3 regions of the Streptomyces sp. NPDC039465 genome follow, and region 1 is predicted to be linked to each of the others. Evidence: riboswitches for the same ligand, from Rfam matches in the RefSeq annotation. Region 1 holds a riboswitch; each other region holds the start of a gene.

Region 1 (4,711 bases):
ACGGCGAAGGAGATCCCCTCCAGGACGGGCGGGCCGTCCTCATAGGCGAAACCCGCCCCGACCAGCTCAACAACAGGCGACTCAGGGCTCACGGCAGGGACCTTTCCAGTACGAGAGTGACGGCGACCAGACCCGCGAGGAGCGCCCCGGTCGCGGCGAGGAAACGGCGGGAGACGACGGCCTCGGGCACCAGCACCCGCAGCGTGCCGTCGTAGCCGCGCCCGGCGAGACCGCCCTGCAGCCGCTGGGCCCGGTCGAAGGCGCGGACGAACGCGGTCGCGCCGAGCCCGGCCAGCGAGCGCCAGGCCGCTGCCCGGGTGGTCAGCCCCAGCCGCGCGGCCTGCGCCTGCCGGATCCGGGCCATGGCGTCGAGGAGCAGAAAGCTGATCCGGTACATGACCAGGGCGACATCCACCACGGGCGCCGGAACCCCGGCCCGTACCAGCCGCGGCAGCACGTCGGAGACCGGTGTCGTGAAGGCGAACAGCAGCACCCCGAGCGACGCGGACGAGGTCCGCAGCAGCAGCTCGCCGGCCCGCACCGGCCCGTCGGGGGCCAGGGTGACGAACCCCTCCGCCCCGCCGACCTGGAAGAGCAGCGGCACCGCCCCCGTCACACAGAAACCCAGCGGGATCCGGAATGCCCGCCACAGCTGGCGCGGCGCGACCCCCGCCGGGCCAAGGAGAACCGCCAGCGTGACGGCCGCGACCAGCACGGCCCCCGGCCACGGCGGCAGACAGACCGCGCACAGGGTCAGTCCGAAGCCGAGCGCGGCCTTCTCGCACGGATGACGGCGGCGCCAGCGACTGCTGTGCGCCGCCGCGTCGATGGGCAGCACCGGCGGCTAGGGGAGCGGATGACCGGCGGCGGATCCGTCACGGGCACCGTCGCCGGTCCCGTGCGCCTCGGCCACCTCGTGGTGCTCGGCGGCCTTGGCCCGGGCCTCGCCCTGGCGGCGGCCCCTGCGCAGCCCGAAGTAGTACGCGAGGACTCCGGCGCCGATCGCCGCCTGGAGGGAGAACAGCGCCGACTCGATCTCGCCGGACGGCGGCTCGTACAGCGGGCTGAACCACGGCTCGTAGTCCGGCTCGATCTCCGTGATCGCCGCCTCGGCCTCGCCGTCGGCGCCGGCGAACGGCTCCTCCTTGTGGTCGCCGAGCCCCAGCACCAGCGGCAGGACGGCGAGCGCCGCCACGACGAGCAGCAGCAGTGTGTTGATCTTCGCGTTACGGCTCATCGGACCGCGGCCTCCGTCGTCGTGTCGCCCTTGCGCCCGCCCTGGAGCAGCACGCCGAGCCGGGTCAGTTCACCCTTGCTGGACTGGATCAGCAGCCGCATCACCAGGACGGTGAGCAGGCCCTCGCTGACCGCCAGCGGGATCTGGGTGACGGCGAAGATGGAACCGAACTTGGCCAGCGCGCCCAGGAAGCCGCTGCTCGGGTCGGGGAACGCCAGGGCGAGCTGGACGCTGGTGACGCAGTACGTCACCAGATCCGCGACGAACGCGCCGAAGAACACGCTCACCATCAGCGGCACGTCGAAGCGGCGCAGCAGCCAGTACACCCCGAAGCCGGCCCATGGCCCGGCGATCGCCATCGAGAAGACGTTGGCGCCCAGGGTGGTCAGACCGCCGTGCGCGAGCAGCAGCGCCTGGAAGAGCAGTGTGATCGTGCCAAGCACCGCCATGATCGGCGGCCGGAAGAGGATCGCGCCCAGACCCGTCCCGGTCGGATGCGAGCAACTGCCCGTCACCGACGGAATCTTCAGGGCGGAGAGCACGAAGGTGAAGGCGCCCGACGCGCCGAGCAGCAGAGTGGACTCGGGATTGGCCTTGACCTCGCGGGTCAGGGCACGTACGCCGTGGACGACGAAGGGAGCGGACGCGACGCCCCAGGCGGCCGCGTGCAACGGGGGCAGATACCCCTCGGCTATATGCATGGTTGGGAGACCCTCTCCAGCACCTCGTGGATGGACTGACGCGCCTTGGCCGGTCTCCTGGCTGACGGGTCCTGCCGCCCGGGCTCCGCCTTCCCGGACGCCGCGGTCTCCCGCGGCGGTCCAGTGGCTTCCTTGCGGAGGGAGCCGGACTTCCCGATCACAGTGGCGAGGGCCGCACCGGTACTTCACCGGTTTCCCGTTCACCAAGGCGGTGTGACACTAGTGCGTTGACCTGCTGCATCACAAGCCGCGCACGGATGCGTACGCATCATGACTTGCGGTACGCGTACGCCTCCCCGGCCGCCGCCTCTACCGCGTCCAGGTCCCCGCCGGCCGACGCCGTGACGACCGCCGCGACGGCGCCCTCCACGAACGGCGCGTCCACCAGCCGGGTCTCCTCGGGCAGTTCGTCCCCCTCGGCGAGCAGCGCCTTCACCGTCAGTACGGCGCTGCCCAGGTCGGCCAGGACCGCGACGCCCGCGCCCCGGTCGACCGCCCGCGCGGCCTCGGTGATCAGCTCCACGCTGGTGCCGAGCCCGCCGTCCGGCGCCCCGCCGGCCGGGGCGACGGGTGCGGTGGCGCCGCCCGCCGCCAGCCCCACGGCCAGCTCGGCGACGGCGGCCGCGACCTGCGCGCTGTGCGACACCAGCACGATCCCGACCGGTCCTACGGCGCTCACCGGGCCACCTCTTCCAGGGCCGCGACGAGCAGCGCCGACGAGGTCGCCCCCGGGTCCTGATGCCCCACACTGCGCTCGCCGAGATAACTGGCCCTGCCCTTGCGCGCCCGCAGCGGTACGGTAGCCAGCGCGCCCTCCTCGGCGGCCTCCCGCGCCGCCGTGAACGACTGGCCGAGCGCCGAGGCCGCCGGCTCCAGGGCGTCCAGCATCGTCTTGTCCCCGGCCACGGCGCCGCCGAGCTGGGCGACCGCGGCCACGCCCGTACGCAGCGCCTCGGCCAGCTGGTCGCGGCTGACCTCGGAGGCCTCACCCAGCGCCTTGCCGGTGCTCCGCAGCAGCGTCCCGTACAGCGGCCCGGACGCCCCGCCGACGGTCGAGATCAACTGCCGCCCCGCCAGGGTCAGTACGGCCCCGGGCGTGGCGGGCTCCTCCTTGTCGAGGGCGGCGGCGACGGCGGCGAAACCGCGCCGCATGTTGGTGCCGTGATCGGCGTCGCCGATGGCCGAGTCCAGTTCGGTGAGCCGGTCGGCCTCACGGTCGACGGCGGCCGCGGCGGTGGTCAGCCAGCGCCGGAAGAAGAGCGCGTCCAGAGCGGTCGGGTCGGACATGGCGGCCCTCACCGTCCCCAGCGCAGGGCGGGCGTCTTCACCGGCGCGTCCCACAGTCGCAGCAGCTCCTCGTCGGCCTGGCAGAGGGTGACGGAGCAGCCGGCCATGTCAAGCGAGGTCACATAGTTCCCCACGAGCGTTCGGGCGACCGACACCCCCCGCTCGCTGAGCACCCGCTGCACCTCCGCGTTGAACCCGTACAGCTCGAGCAGCGGTGTCGCGCCCATGCCGTTGACCAGGACCAGCACCGGGCCGCCGGGCCGCAGATCGTCCAGGACGGCGTCGACGGCGAGGTCCGCGATCTCCCGCGACGTCATCATGGCGCGCCGCTCACGCCCCGGCTCGCCATGGATCCCGATCCCCAACTCCAGCTCGCCGGGGGCGAGATCGAAGGTGGGGCTGCCCTTGGCCGGAGTGGTGCAGGCGCTCAGCGCCACCCCGAAACTCCGCGACCTCTCGTTCACCCGCCGCGCGACGCTTTCCACCAGCTCCAGAGGCTGCCCCTCCTCGGCCGCCGCGCCCGCGATCTTCTCCACGAACAGGGTGGCGCCGGTGCCCCGCCGTCCGGCGGTGTAGAGGCTGTCGGTCACCGCCACGTCGTCGTTGACGAGGACCTTGGCGATCTGGATGCCCTCGTCCTCGGCGAGCTCGGCGGCCATGTCGAAGTTGAGGACGTCCCCCGTGTAGTTCTTGACCACGAACAGCACCCCGGCCCCGCTGTCCACGGCGGCCGCGGCCCGCACCATCTGATCGGGCACCGGGGAGGTGAACACCTCCCCGGGGCAGGCGGCCGCCAGCATCCCGGGCCCCACGAACCCCGCGTGCAGCGGCTCATGCCCGGACCCGCCACCGGAGATGAGCGCGACCTTCCCGGCCATCGGCGCGTCCCGCCGCACCACGATCCGGTTCTCCACGTCGACGGTGAGCTCCGGATGCGCGGCGGCCATGCCGCGCAACGCGTCGGCGACGACGGTCTCAGGGACGTTGATCAGCATTCTCAACGGAATCTCCTCGCGGATCGGCCGCACGATCGACGGGGCGTCGGTCGTCCATCCCATCCTTCACACGCGTCGCGACGGATATTCCCTCCTCGCGCGCCAGGGGGCGCCGCTCAGCCGCTGTACTCCGTCAGGTCGATCGCGTGCACCAGCAGCGGGAAGCCGAACCGCGGGTCGACGGTCTCCCGCTCCAGCCGCATGCCCAGCTTGCGCATCACGTTCTCCGCGGCGTCGTGGCCGGCCCGGCAGATGCCGACCACCCGGTCGAGCCCGCGGTCCTGCAGGGCGAACTCCAGCGAGGCGTGTGCGGCCTCCGAGGCATAGCCCTGGCCCCAGAACGGGGTCCCGAGCCGGCAGCCGACCTCCACGGCCGGCAGCACCTCGGGCAGGAACTCAGGCACGGAAAGACCGGTGAAGCCGGCCAGCTCGCCCGAGCCCAGCAGCTCGACCGCGAACAACCCGAAGCCCTCGTCGTCCCACTCCTCCTC
Region 2 (4,711 bases), on a different contig from region 1:
CGTTCACGGCGCCCCCGGCGGCACGAACGGCAGTCCCGCCGACGGGCCCTGCTCGATCAGCCGCAGCAGCGCGTCCGTGTCGGCGTGTTCCTCGATCAGGTCGCCGAGGCGGTCCAGCTGCTCCTCGCGCAGCGCGCCGAAGGACGTGTCCGGCGCGGGTACGAAACGGCGGCCCGCCGCGGCCGCGACCTCCCGCAGGAACGCCCGCCGGAAGCCGTCGCTCTCCAGCGACCCGTGCCAGTGCGTGCCCCACACCGCGCCCACCCGGCAGCCGTCCAGGAACGGCTCGCCACCGCGCACGTCGGCGACGCCGTGGTGGATCTCGTACCCCTCGACCCGCTCCCCGAGCGCCTCGCCCACCGGCCGGGCGAGGGTCTTCTCGCGGGCGAACCGTACGTCCACGGGCAGCAGCCCGAGCCCCTCGACCTCACCGGCCCGGGACTCGACGTCGTCCACGATCCGCTCCGCCAGGGCCTGGAAGCCGCCGCAGATGCCCAGCACCGGCCGGCCCTCGGCCGCCCGGCGCCCGATCGCGTCGGCGAGGCCGCGCTCGCGCAGCCAGGCCAGCGCCTTCACCGTCCCGCGGGTGCCGGGGACGACGACCAGGTCCGCGTCGACGAGCTCCTCGGCCCGGTCCACGAACCGCACCACCACACCGGGCTCCGCGGCGAGCGCGTCCACGTCGGTGAAGTTGGACATCAGGGGGACCGCGCACACGGCGACCCGCAGCACGTCCGCACCGACCGGCGGCGCCACCACCGACTCGCGGACCGCGCCCCGCAGGGGCACCCGCAGCCCGTCCTCCTCGTCGATGCCGAGCCCGTGGGCGTACGGCAGGACCCCGAACGTCGGCCGTCCCGTGAGCCCCTTCAGCATGTCGAGCCCCGGCGTCAGGAGCGTCACATCGCCCCGGAACTTGTTCACGAGATAGCCGGCGACCAGCTCCTGGTCCTCGGGCGCGAGCAGCGCCGTCGTACCGAAGAACTGGGCGAACACCCCGCCGCGGTCGATGTCCCCGACCACCACGACGGGGAAGCGCGCGGCGCGCGCGATGCCCATGTTCACGATGTCGGTGCGGCGTAGATTGATCTCCGCCGGACTTCCGGCCCCCTCGCAGATCACGGCGTCATACGTGCCCCGCAGCTCCTCCAGGCACGCCACCACCGGCTCGTACAGCTCGCGCTGCCGTCCGCCGTGGTAGCCGCGGGCGCTCATCTCGCCGACCGGCTTGCCCATGAGCACCACCTGGCTGGAGCGGTCGCTGCCGGGCTTCAGCAGGACCGGGTTCATCAGCGCCGTCGGCTCCACGCGCGCGGCCTGCGCCTGCATGGCCTGCGCCCGGCCGATCTCCGCGCCCTCACGGGTGACGAAGGAGTTCAGGGACATGTTCTGCCCCTTGAACGGCGCGACCTTGACGCCCTTGCGGACCAGCCAGCGGCAGATGCCGGCGGTCACGACGCTCTTGCCCGCGTCCGACGTGGTCCCGGCGACCATCAGCCCGCCGCCGAGGCCGCCCCCGCTCCCGCCCCTCATGTACGCCTCCGCTTCATGGCCGTCACGGCCAGCCGCCCGCCCACGCACGCGGCCAGGGCCAGCGCGCTCACCCGGCGCGACAGCCGCACCGCGCGTTCGATGTCCGCCACCTCGACGTCCCGGCCGTCGCCGTTGAGGACGGGCCGGTGCTCGACCCGGCCGCCGTACGAGAGGGTGCCGCCGAGCCGTACGCCGAGGGCGCCCGCGAACGAGGCCTCCACCGGGCCGGCGTTGGGGCTCGGGTGCCGGTCCGCGTCGGCCCGCCAGGCCCGCAGCGCGCCGCGCGGGTCGCCGCCGGCGGCCGTGGCCAGGGCGGCGGTGAGCCGGGCTCCGGGCCAGCCGGCGAGGTCGTCGAGGCGGGCCGAGGCCCAGCCGAAGCGGCGGTGGCGCGGCGACTTGTGGCCCACCATGGCGTCCAGGGTGTTCACGGCCCGGAACCCGACCAGACCGGGCACCCCGGCCACCGCGCCCCACACCAGCGCGCCCACGACGGCGTCGGAGGTGTTCTCGGCGACGGACTCCACCACCGCGCGGGCGATCCCGGGACCGTCCAGGGCCTGCGGGTCCCGGCCGCACAGATGCGGCAGCCGCTCCCGGGCGACCTCCAGGTCCGCGGCGGCGAGCGCCCCGCCGATGGCGCGGGCCTCGCGGCCCAGGGACGTACCGCCCACGACGGACCAGACGCAGGCCGCGGTCAGGGCGACGGACGCGGCGCCGTGGCCGCGTACGGCGCGGGCCGCGAGCGCGCCCGCGGCGGCGGCTCCTCCGGCGCAGACGGCGGTGTGCAGTGCGCCCCAGCCGCGATGGTCGCGCCAGAGCGCGCGCTCGACGGCTCCGGCGGCCCGGCCGAAGGCGGCGACGGGATGGCCCCGGCGGGGGTCCCCCAGGACGAGATCGGCCACCAGGCCTGCGGTGGCCCCGTACGCGTAGACAGCGGTCGCTCTGCTGCGGCCAGGCATGGCGCAATGTCCTCACTCAGGGTCCGCGCCCTGGCTCGACGTGACCGGCGGTGAGAGTTCCTGGCTCCCGGGGATCAGCTCCCCGGTCACAGTGGCGGGACCGCGCCGGATTCGCACCGGACTTCCTCTACTGCCGCCGTAATGGCCCCGGCAGTCCACCACGCTGCCCGAAGGCCCGTCAACTCACCCTTGACCTGCGCATACGGAAGGGCGGGCCGCACCTTGTGGTGCGGCCCGCCCTTCCGTATGCCGTGGAGCGCCGTGGTCAGACGACGATCAGATAGATGCCGTACGCCACGGCCGCCGCGCAGAGCGCGAAGCAGGCGTAGGCGCCGGTACGGGCCAGGGTGGCGGAGCCTCCCTGGGCGGCGGCCGACTCCTGCTTGGAGAGGCCGACGATGCCGAGGGTGAACAGGCCCACGAGGGCGACGGTCGCCACGAGGCTGACTCCGAAGACGGAGCCGAGAGCTGCCCAGTCGATCTTCATGTGGTTCGTTCCTTACAGCGCGGCGGCGGGGGCCGTGGGAGCGGCCGGGTCCGTGGGGGCCGGCGTGGGGATGGTGGTCTTCAGGTCCTCGTCCGCGACGGCGGCGACAGAGCCGGCCGGCGGCGGGGTGACAGCCGCGATGGCGGTGGTCACGACACCCGCGGGCTCGGCGTCGGGGCTGACGTCGTTGACGTTGGTGTGGTCGACCACCTGGCGGCGGGAGACGAGCCAGATGGCGACGCAGGAGGCGACCAGGAAGGCCGCGACGGCGTAGACGCCCCACTCGCCCTGGCTGGCGACGTACTCGGCTCCGGCCCCGACCAGGCCCGCGGCCGGAAGGGTCAGGCCCCAGGCGACGAACATCCGGGTGGCGGTCGACCAGCGGACGACACCGCCCTTGCGGCCCAGACCCGCGCCCATGACGGCGCCGGAGCAGGAGTGCGTGGTCGACAGGGAGAAGCCCAGGCTGGAGGAGGCCAGGATGACGGTGGCCGCGCTGGTCTGGGCGGCGAAGCCCTGCTGCGGCTGGAGGTCCGTGAGGCCCTTGCCCATCGTGCGGATGATGCGCCAGCCGCCGAGGTAGGTGCCGAGCGCGATCGCCACACCGGCGGAGACGATGACCCAGACGGGCGGGTTGGAGCCGGGGACGAGGACGCCGCCGGCGACCAGGGCGAGGGTGATGATGCCCATGGTCTTCTGGGCGTCGTTCGTGCCGTGGGCGAGGGAGACGAGACCGGCGGACGCGATCTGACCGGCCCGGTAGCCCTTCTCGGTCGTCTTGCGGTCCGCGTTCTTGTCGAGGCGGTAGGTCAGGCGGGCGGCGAACATCGCGGCCAGGCCGGCGACCAGCGGCGCGGCGATCGCCGGGATGAGCACCTTGGTCACGACGATCCCGCCGTTGACGCCACTGACGCCGATCGCGGCGATGGTCGCGCCGATGAGGCCGCCCATCAGGGCGTGGGAGGAGCTGGACGGCAGACCGACCAGCCAGGTCACCAGGTTCCAGAGGATCGCGCCGACGAGCGCGGCGAGGATGACTTCGGGCTGGATGCCCTCCTCGTTGACGAGCCCCTTGGAGATCGTCTTGGCAACCTCCACCGACAGGAACGCGCCGACCAGGTTGAGCACGGCGGACATGGCCACCGCCGTCTTGGGCTTGAGGGCACCGGTCGAGATGGTCGTCGCCATCGCGTTGGCGGTGTCGTGGAAACCGTTCGTGAAATCGAACACGAGAGCTGTCACGACCACAATCGCGAGCAGCAGCGTGATGTGTTCCATTTACCCAGGCAATCGTTTGACGTCAGTGGCTGGATGAACGTAGGCAACCTGAGTGAACGGAAGGTGAACTGGGAGGGTTGTGGTGGTGTCCCCATTCGGGTGCATGTCCCTCCGCTTCCCGTTCGAAGCGGCCCTCCGGCCCGTGGTTTCGGGGCAGGACGCGGCTTTCGGGCTCTTGCGGGTCTCTTCGGCCGGTCTGCCCCGCACCCCGGAAGAGATACTGATCACGTTGCCGCGGCCGCACCCCCCGGCTGGCACGATCACCCCATGGACCCCATGGAACAGACTCTCGAAGAGGCCTGGCGGGAGCTCGTGGCCACGGCCCGCAGGACCGTCACCGACGGACTCGTCGTCGGCACGTCGGGCAATGTCTCCGTCCGCGTCGGGGACCTCGTCCTGGTGACCCCGAGCGCGGTGCCCTACGACCGTCTCGCCGACGAGGACCTCCTCGCCG
Region 3 (4,711 bases), on a different contig from region 1:
TGGTCGAGCTTGGCGGCCTGGATCAGGGTCCAGATCTGGGCCCGGATCGCGGGCAGCTTCGCCGGGTCCATCGAGGAGATCTGGGCGTACTCGTCCAGGAGCTGTTCCAGGCGTGCAATGTCACCGTAGGAGTCGGCGCGCGCCATCGGCGGGACGAGGTGGTCGACCAGGGTGGCGTGGACCCGGCGCTTGGCCTGGGTGCCCTCGCCCGGGTCGTTGACCAGGAACGGGTAGATCAGCGGCAGGTCGCCGAGGGCCGCGTCCGGGCCGCAGGCGGCGGACAGGCCGGCGTTCTTGCCGGGCAGCCACTCAAGGTTGCCGTGCTTGCCGAGGTGGACCATCGCGTCCGCGCCGAAACCGCCGTCGGCGGCGGAGGCCGCGATCCAGCGGTAGGCGGCGAGGTAGTGGTGGGACGGCGGCAGATCGGGGTCGTGGTAGATCGCGATCGGGTTCTCGCCGAAGCCGCGCGGCGGCTGGATCAGGACGAGCAGGTTCCCGCGGCGCAGCGCCGCGAGGACGATGTCGCCCTCCGGGTTGCGCGAGCGGTCCAGGAACATCTCGCCGGGCGGCGGGCCCCAGTGCTCCTCGACCTGTTCCCTGAGCTCCGCCGGCAGGGTGGCGTACCACCGCTTGTAGTCGGCGGCCGGGATCCGGACCGGGTTCTTCGCCAGCTGCTCCTCGGTGAGCCAGTCCTGGTCGTGGCCGCCGGCCTCGATCAGGGCGTAGATCAGCTCGTCGCCGTCGCCGGAGACCAGGCCGGGGATGTCCTCGACCGGGCCGAAGTCGTAGCCCTCCTCACGGAGCCTGCGCAGGAGAGCCACGGCGGAGGCGGGGGTGTCGAGGCCGACGGCGTTGCCGATGCGGGAGTGCTTGGTGGGGTACGCGGACAGGACCAGCGCGAGGCGCTTGTCGGCGTTGGGGATGTGGCGCAGCTTGGCGTGGCGCACGGCGATCCCGGCGACGCGGGCGGCGCGCTCGGGGTCGGCGACGTACGCGGGCAGGCCGTCCTCGTCGATCTCCTTGAAGGAGAACGGGACGGTGATCAGCCGGCCGTCGAACTCGGGGACGGCGACCTGGCTTGCGGCGTCCAGCGGGGACAGGCCCTCGTCGCTCTCCTCCCAGGCGCTGCGCGGGCCGGTGAGGCAGAGCGCCTGCAGGATCGGCACGTCCAGGGCGGCGAGCGCCCCCGCGTCCCAGGCCTCCTCGTCGCCGCCGGCCTGCGCCTCGGCGGGCTTGGTGCCGCCGGCGGCGAGGACGGTGGTGACGATCGCGTCGGCGCCGCGCAGCTGGTCGAGGAGTTCGGGCTCGGGGGCGCGCAGCGACGCCACGTACAGCGGCAGGGCGCGGGCGCCGGCGTCCTCGACGGCGTCGCAGAGGGAGCCGACGAAGGCGGTGTTGCCGCTCATGTGGTGGGCGCGGTAGTAGAGCACGGCGATCAGCGGGCCGTCGTCGTTCTTCGCCGTGCGCTCCAGGGGGCCCCAGGTGGGGGCGGGGGCCGGGGGTTCGAAGCCGTGGCCGGTGAGCAGGACGGTGTCGGAGAGGAAGCGGGCGAGCTGCTCCAGGTTGGCCGGGCCGCCGTGCGCGAGATAGGCGTGGGCCTCGGTGGCGACGCCGATGGGAACGGTGGAGGCGGCCATCAGCTGGGCGTCGGGGGCCTGTTCGCCGGTGAGGACGACGACGGGCCGCGTCTGCTCCTCGGCGAGGAGCACGTCCAGCCCCTCCTGCCAGGCCCGCAGCCCGCCCAGGAGCCGTACGACGACGAGATCGGCACCCTCCAGCAGCCCGGGCAGGTCGTCCAGCGGCAGCCGGGAGGGGTTGGCAAACCGGTAGGCGACGGGCCCGTCGGCCGCGCGGGCGCTCAGCAGGTCGGTGTCGGAGGTCGACAGCAGCAGGATCATGCGCGTGCGGGCCTTCCTCGGGGTGTCCGCGCCCCGGGTGGTCTGGTGGACGGCGGGAGTTCCTGACTCACCGGCTCGTCTCCTACCCCGGCTCACAGTGGCGGGACCGCGCCGGATTCTCACCGGGCTTCCTCCCTAGGGCCTGGGACCCTGTGCCGTTCTGCATAGTAAGTCGTGTCCGCCCAGTGCAGCACAGCAGCCCGGGAAGAGCAGTCGACAACGAGAGACCGCGGCTTTTCACATCAATACGAGCCACGTGCGACCACTCGACTACTCGTTCGAGTGAAGCAGGGGGATTCATCGGACGTTGCTCCCGCGGGGGAGGCATGGTCGGCAGCGATTCATAGGGCTTGAGGAAGACGAGGCGGCAAATGGCAGGTGCAGCGCGCGAGAGGAAGAGCGAACTGCGCCCGATCGCGGCCTGCTTCACCGTCGCCGCGCCTGTGGGCGCCCGCATCCGGGACCGGTTACATCTGACCGAGGCCGACAGCGAAGTCTTTACCGCTGTCGGCAGGCACAACGGGCACCACCAGCGTGTTGATCTCGCTGCGCGTATCGCCCTGGGGAATGTGCGGGCGAAGGACACCCGGCGCGCCGGACGGAAGAAGAAGCTGACGGCGGTGTCATCCTCCCGCTGGGCCGGGGCGATGACCAGGGCGAGTGAGGACCAGTACCAACTCTCCCTGCGGTGCCTGTACAGCGAGCGCACATCCTTGCGTCGCGCCATCGAGATCATTGGCAAGCGCCTTGCGGTCCCGTGCGGTCGACGCAAGGGCAAGACGCGGGGCCAAGGCTTGGTCGTCATCGCAGTCGATCCCGCCTATACGTCCCGCTGGGGCGCTCAGCACTGGCGAGCCCCCCTCCAGCAGCAGACCAGAACCACCGTCACAGGGCACCACGGTGCCGCTGTGGCGATCGGCAGGCGCGGCCTGGGATACCGAATCCGGCGTCGGCCAGGTGTGACCTCCGCTCACCAGAGGATGAGCACGAGGAGAGCTACCGGCCAGACCGGACTCCTTCCCGGGCCACGCGGGACCGTGAGCCCACCCAGGACAGCGGGCACGCCTGACGAAGGCGAGAAGACCCGACCGTGCCGAGGTGACCAACTCGCGCTGTTCCCAGCCCCTCAAGACCGTTCGGAGGAGCACCGGCTCAGGCCGGTTCATGACGATTTGACCACCCCTGGCCAGCGTCAAGAGGAACGGTATGCTCGCCGCCATGTCGCCCACCCCACCTACCCTGCCCGACCAGGGCGAACCTCTTATACGGGACCGCGGTGACGCCTGCCCCGGGGCGCTCCGGCTGCACCCCGCCGACGACGGCCGTCTGGCCCGACTGCGCCTCCCCGCAGGCTTGTTGACGGCACCCCAGGTGGCGGTGCTGGCCACCGCGGCCGAGGATCTGGGCGACGGGCGCGTCAGCGTCACCTCCCGGGGGAACGTGGAGCTGCGCGGCCTCGGTGAGGACTGCGGGGCGCGGCTGGCCGGGCTGCTCGGGGGCGCGGGGCTGTTGCCGTCCGAGACCCATGAGCGGGTACGGAACATCGTGGCCTCCCCGGCCGCCGGTCTGGACGGACTCGGCCACGGCGACGTGCAGTTGTGGGCGCGCGAGCTCGACGCGCTGCTGTGCGGGCGGCCGTGGGCGGCGGCGCTTTCCGGTCGTTTTCTGTTCGTCCTGGACGACGGGCGCGGGGATGTGGCCGGGCTCGGCGGGGATGTGACCTTGATCGCAGCACCGTCACATGTGACCTTGCGCGTCGGCGCCCGCTCCTTCCGGCTCCCGGACCCCAAGGCCGCTCCGCGTGCCGCGCTCGCCGCCGCCGAGGCCTTCCTCGCGGCGGCCACGGCGTCCGGCACCGGCGCGTGGCGCGTGCGGGAGCTGCCCGAAGGCCACGAGCCCGATGTGGCCGGGTGTCTGGAGCGGGCCGGGATCGCCGCGCGGAGCGAGACGGAGGCCGGTCCGGTCGCCGCGAGCCCCGAGAAGCGGCAAGGTGCGCACGGCGGCCCGCCCCGGCCCGGGCTGCTCGGCGCCGGCTCCCTGTACGTACTCGCGCCCCTCGGCCGCTTCCGGGCCGCCCAGCTGCGCGCCCTGCGGCCCCCCGAGCAGGGCGAGGTGCGGCTGACGCCCTGGCGTGGGGCCGTCGTGAGCGGGTTCGCGGACCGGGCCGAGGCCGAGGCGCGGCTGGCGGAGCTGGCGGACGCCGGGCTGATCACCGCGCCCGACGCGCCCTGGGCCGGCGTCGGCGCCTGCACCGGGCGGCCCGGGTGCGCCAAGTCCCTGGCCGACGTCCGCGCCGACGCCACCCCCGGGCCGGTCGGGGCGTCCGCCCTGCCGGTCCACTTCTCCGGATGCGCCCGCCGCTGCGGGCATCCCCACGGCGACTGGGTGGACGTCGTCGCCACCGCCGACGGGCAGTACACGGTGAACGGCGCCCCCACCCCCCGTACCGCACTCGCCGCCGCCGTCACCCAGGCCCGTACCCGCACCCCCGTACCCCCCGTACCCGAGATGAGCGAGAACTGAAGGTGTTCGACTACGAGAAGGACGGCGCGGAGATCTACCGCCAGTCCTTTGCCACCATCCGCGCCGAGGCGGATCTCGCGGGCCTGCCGGCCGACGTCAGTCAGGTCGTCGTCCGGATGATCCACGCCTGCGGCATGACCGACCTCGTCCGCGATCTCGCCTACAGCCCGCGGGTCGTGGCCGACGCCCGCGCGGCGCTGCGGGCCGGGGCGCCCATCCTGTGCGACGCGCAGATGGTCGCCAGCGGCGTCACCCGTAAGCGGCTCCCGGCCGGCAACGACGTGATCTGC

The links. A riboswitch is a leader RNA that binds a small molecule or an ion and turns the genes downstream of it on or off. The one in region 1 is predicted to bind cobalamin.
Region 2: linked by a shared signal. The riboswitch ahead of ACZ7LT_RS00350 (cobalamin biosynthesis protein) and the one ahead of ACZ7LT_RS26920 (energy-coupling factor ABC transporter permease) in region 1 are both predicted to bind cobalamin.
Region 3: linked by a shared signal. The riboswitch ahead of cobN (cobaltochelatase subunit CobN) and the one ahead of ACZ7LT_RS26920 (energy-coupling factor ABC transporter permease) in region 1 are both predicted to bind cobalamin.

What each region holds. Positions count from the first base shown of each region.
Region 1 covers NZ_JBVKAP010000009.1:24,350-29,060, reverse strand. Annotated here, with positions in the region: gene ACZ7LT_RS26935 (energy-coupling factor ABC transporter ATP-binding protein) at 1-92, opposite strand, end outside; gene cbiQ (cobalt ECF transporter T component CbiQ) at 89-838, opposite strand; gene ACZ7LT_RS26925 (energy-coupling factor ABC transporter substrate-binding protein) at 845-1,237, opposite strand; gene ACZ7LT_RS26920 (energy-coupling factor ABC transporter permease) at 1,234-1,938, opposite strand; cobalamin riboswitch at 1,969-2,161, opposite strand; gene ACZ7LT_RS26915 (PTS-dependent dihydroxyacetone kinase phosphotransferase subunit DhaM) at 2,207-2,617, opposite strand; gene dhaL (dihydroxyacetone kinase subunit DhaL) at 2,614-3,225, opposite strand; gene dhaK (dihydroxyacetone kinase subunit DhaK) at 3,234-4,226, opposite strand; gene ACZ7LT_RS26900 (GNAT family N-acetyltransferase) at 4,337-4,711, opposite strand, start outside.
Region 2 covers NZ_JBVKAP010000001.1:63,228-67,938, reverse strand. Annotated here, with positions in the region: gene ACZ7LT_RS00355 (cobyric acid synthase) at 4-1,533, opposite strand; gene ACZ7LT_RS00350 (cobalamin biosynthesis protein) at 1,530-2,492, opposite strand; cobalamin riboswitch at 2,528-2,667, opposite strand; gene ACZ7LT_RS00345 (hypothetical protein) at 2,758-2,979, opposite strand; gene ACZ7LT_RS00340 (inorganic phosphate transporter) at 2,992-4,257, opposite strand; gene ACZ7LT_RS00335 (class II aldolase/adducin family protein) at 4,525-4,711, shown strand, end outside.
Region 3 covers NZ_JBVKAP010000004.1:326,316-331,026, reverse strand. Annotated here, with positions in the region: gene cobN (cobaltochelatase subunit CobN) at 1-1,898, opposite strand, end outside; cobalamin riboswitch at 1,933-2,073, opposite strand; gene ACZ7LT_RS15965 (cobalamin biosynthesis protein CobG) at 3,117-4,421, shown strand; gene ACZ7LT_RS15960 (precorrin-8X methylmutase) at 4,424-4,711, shown strand, end outside.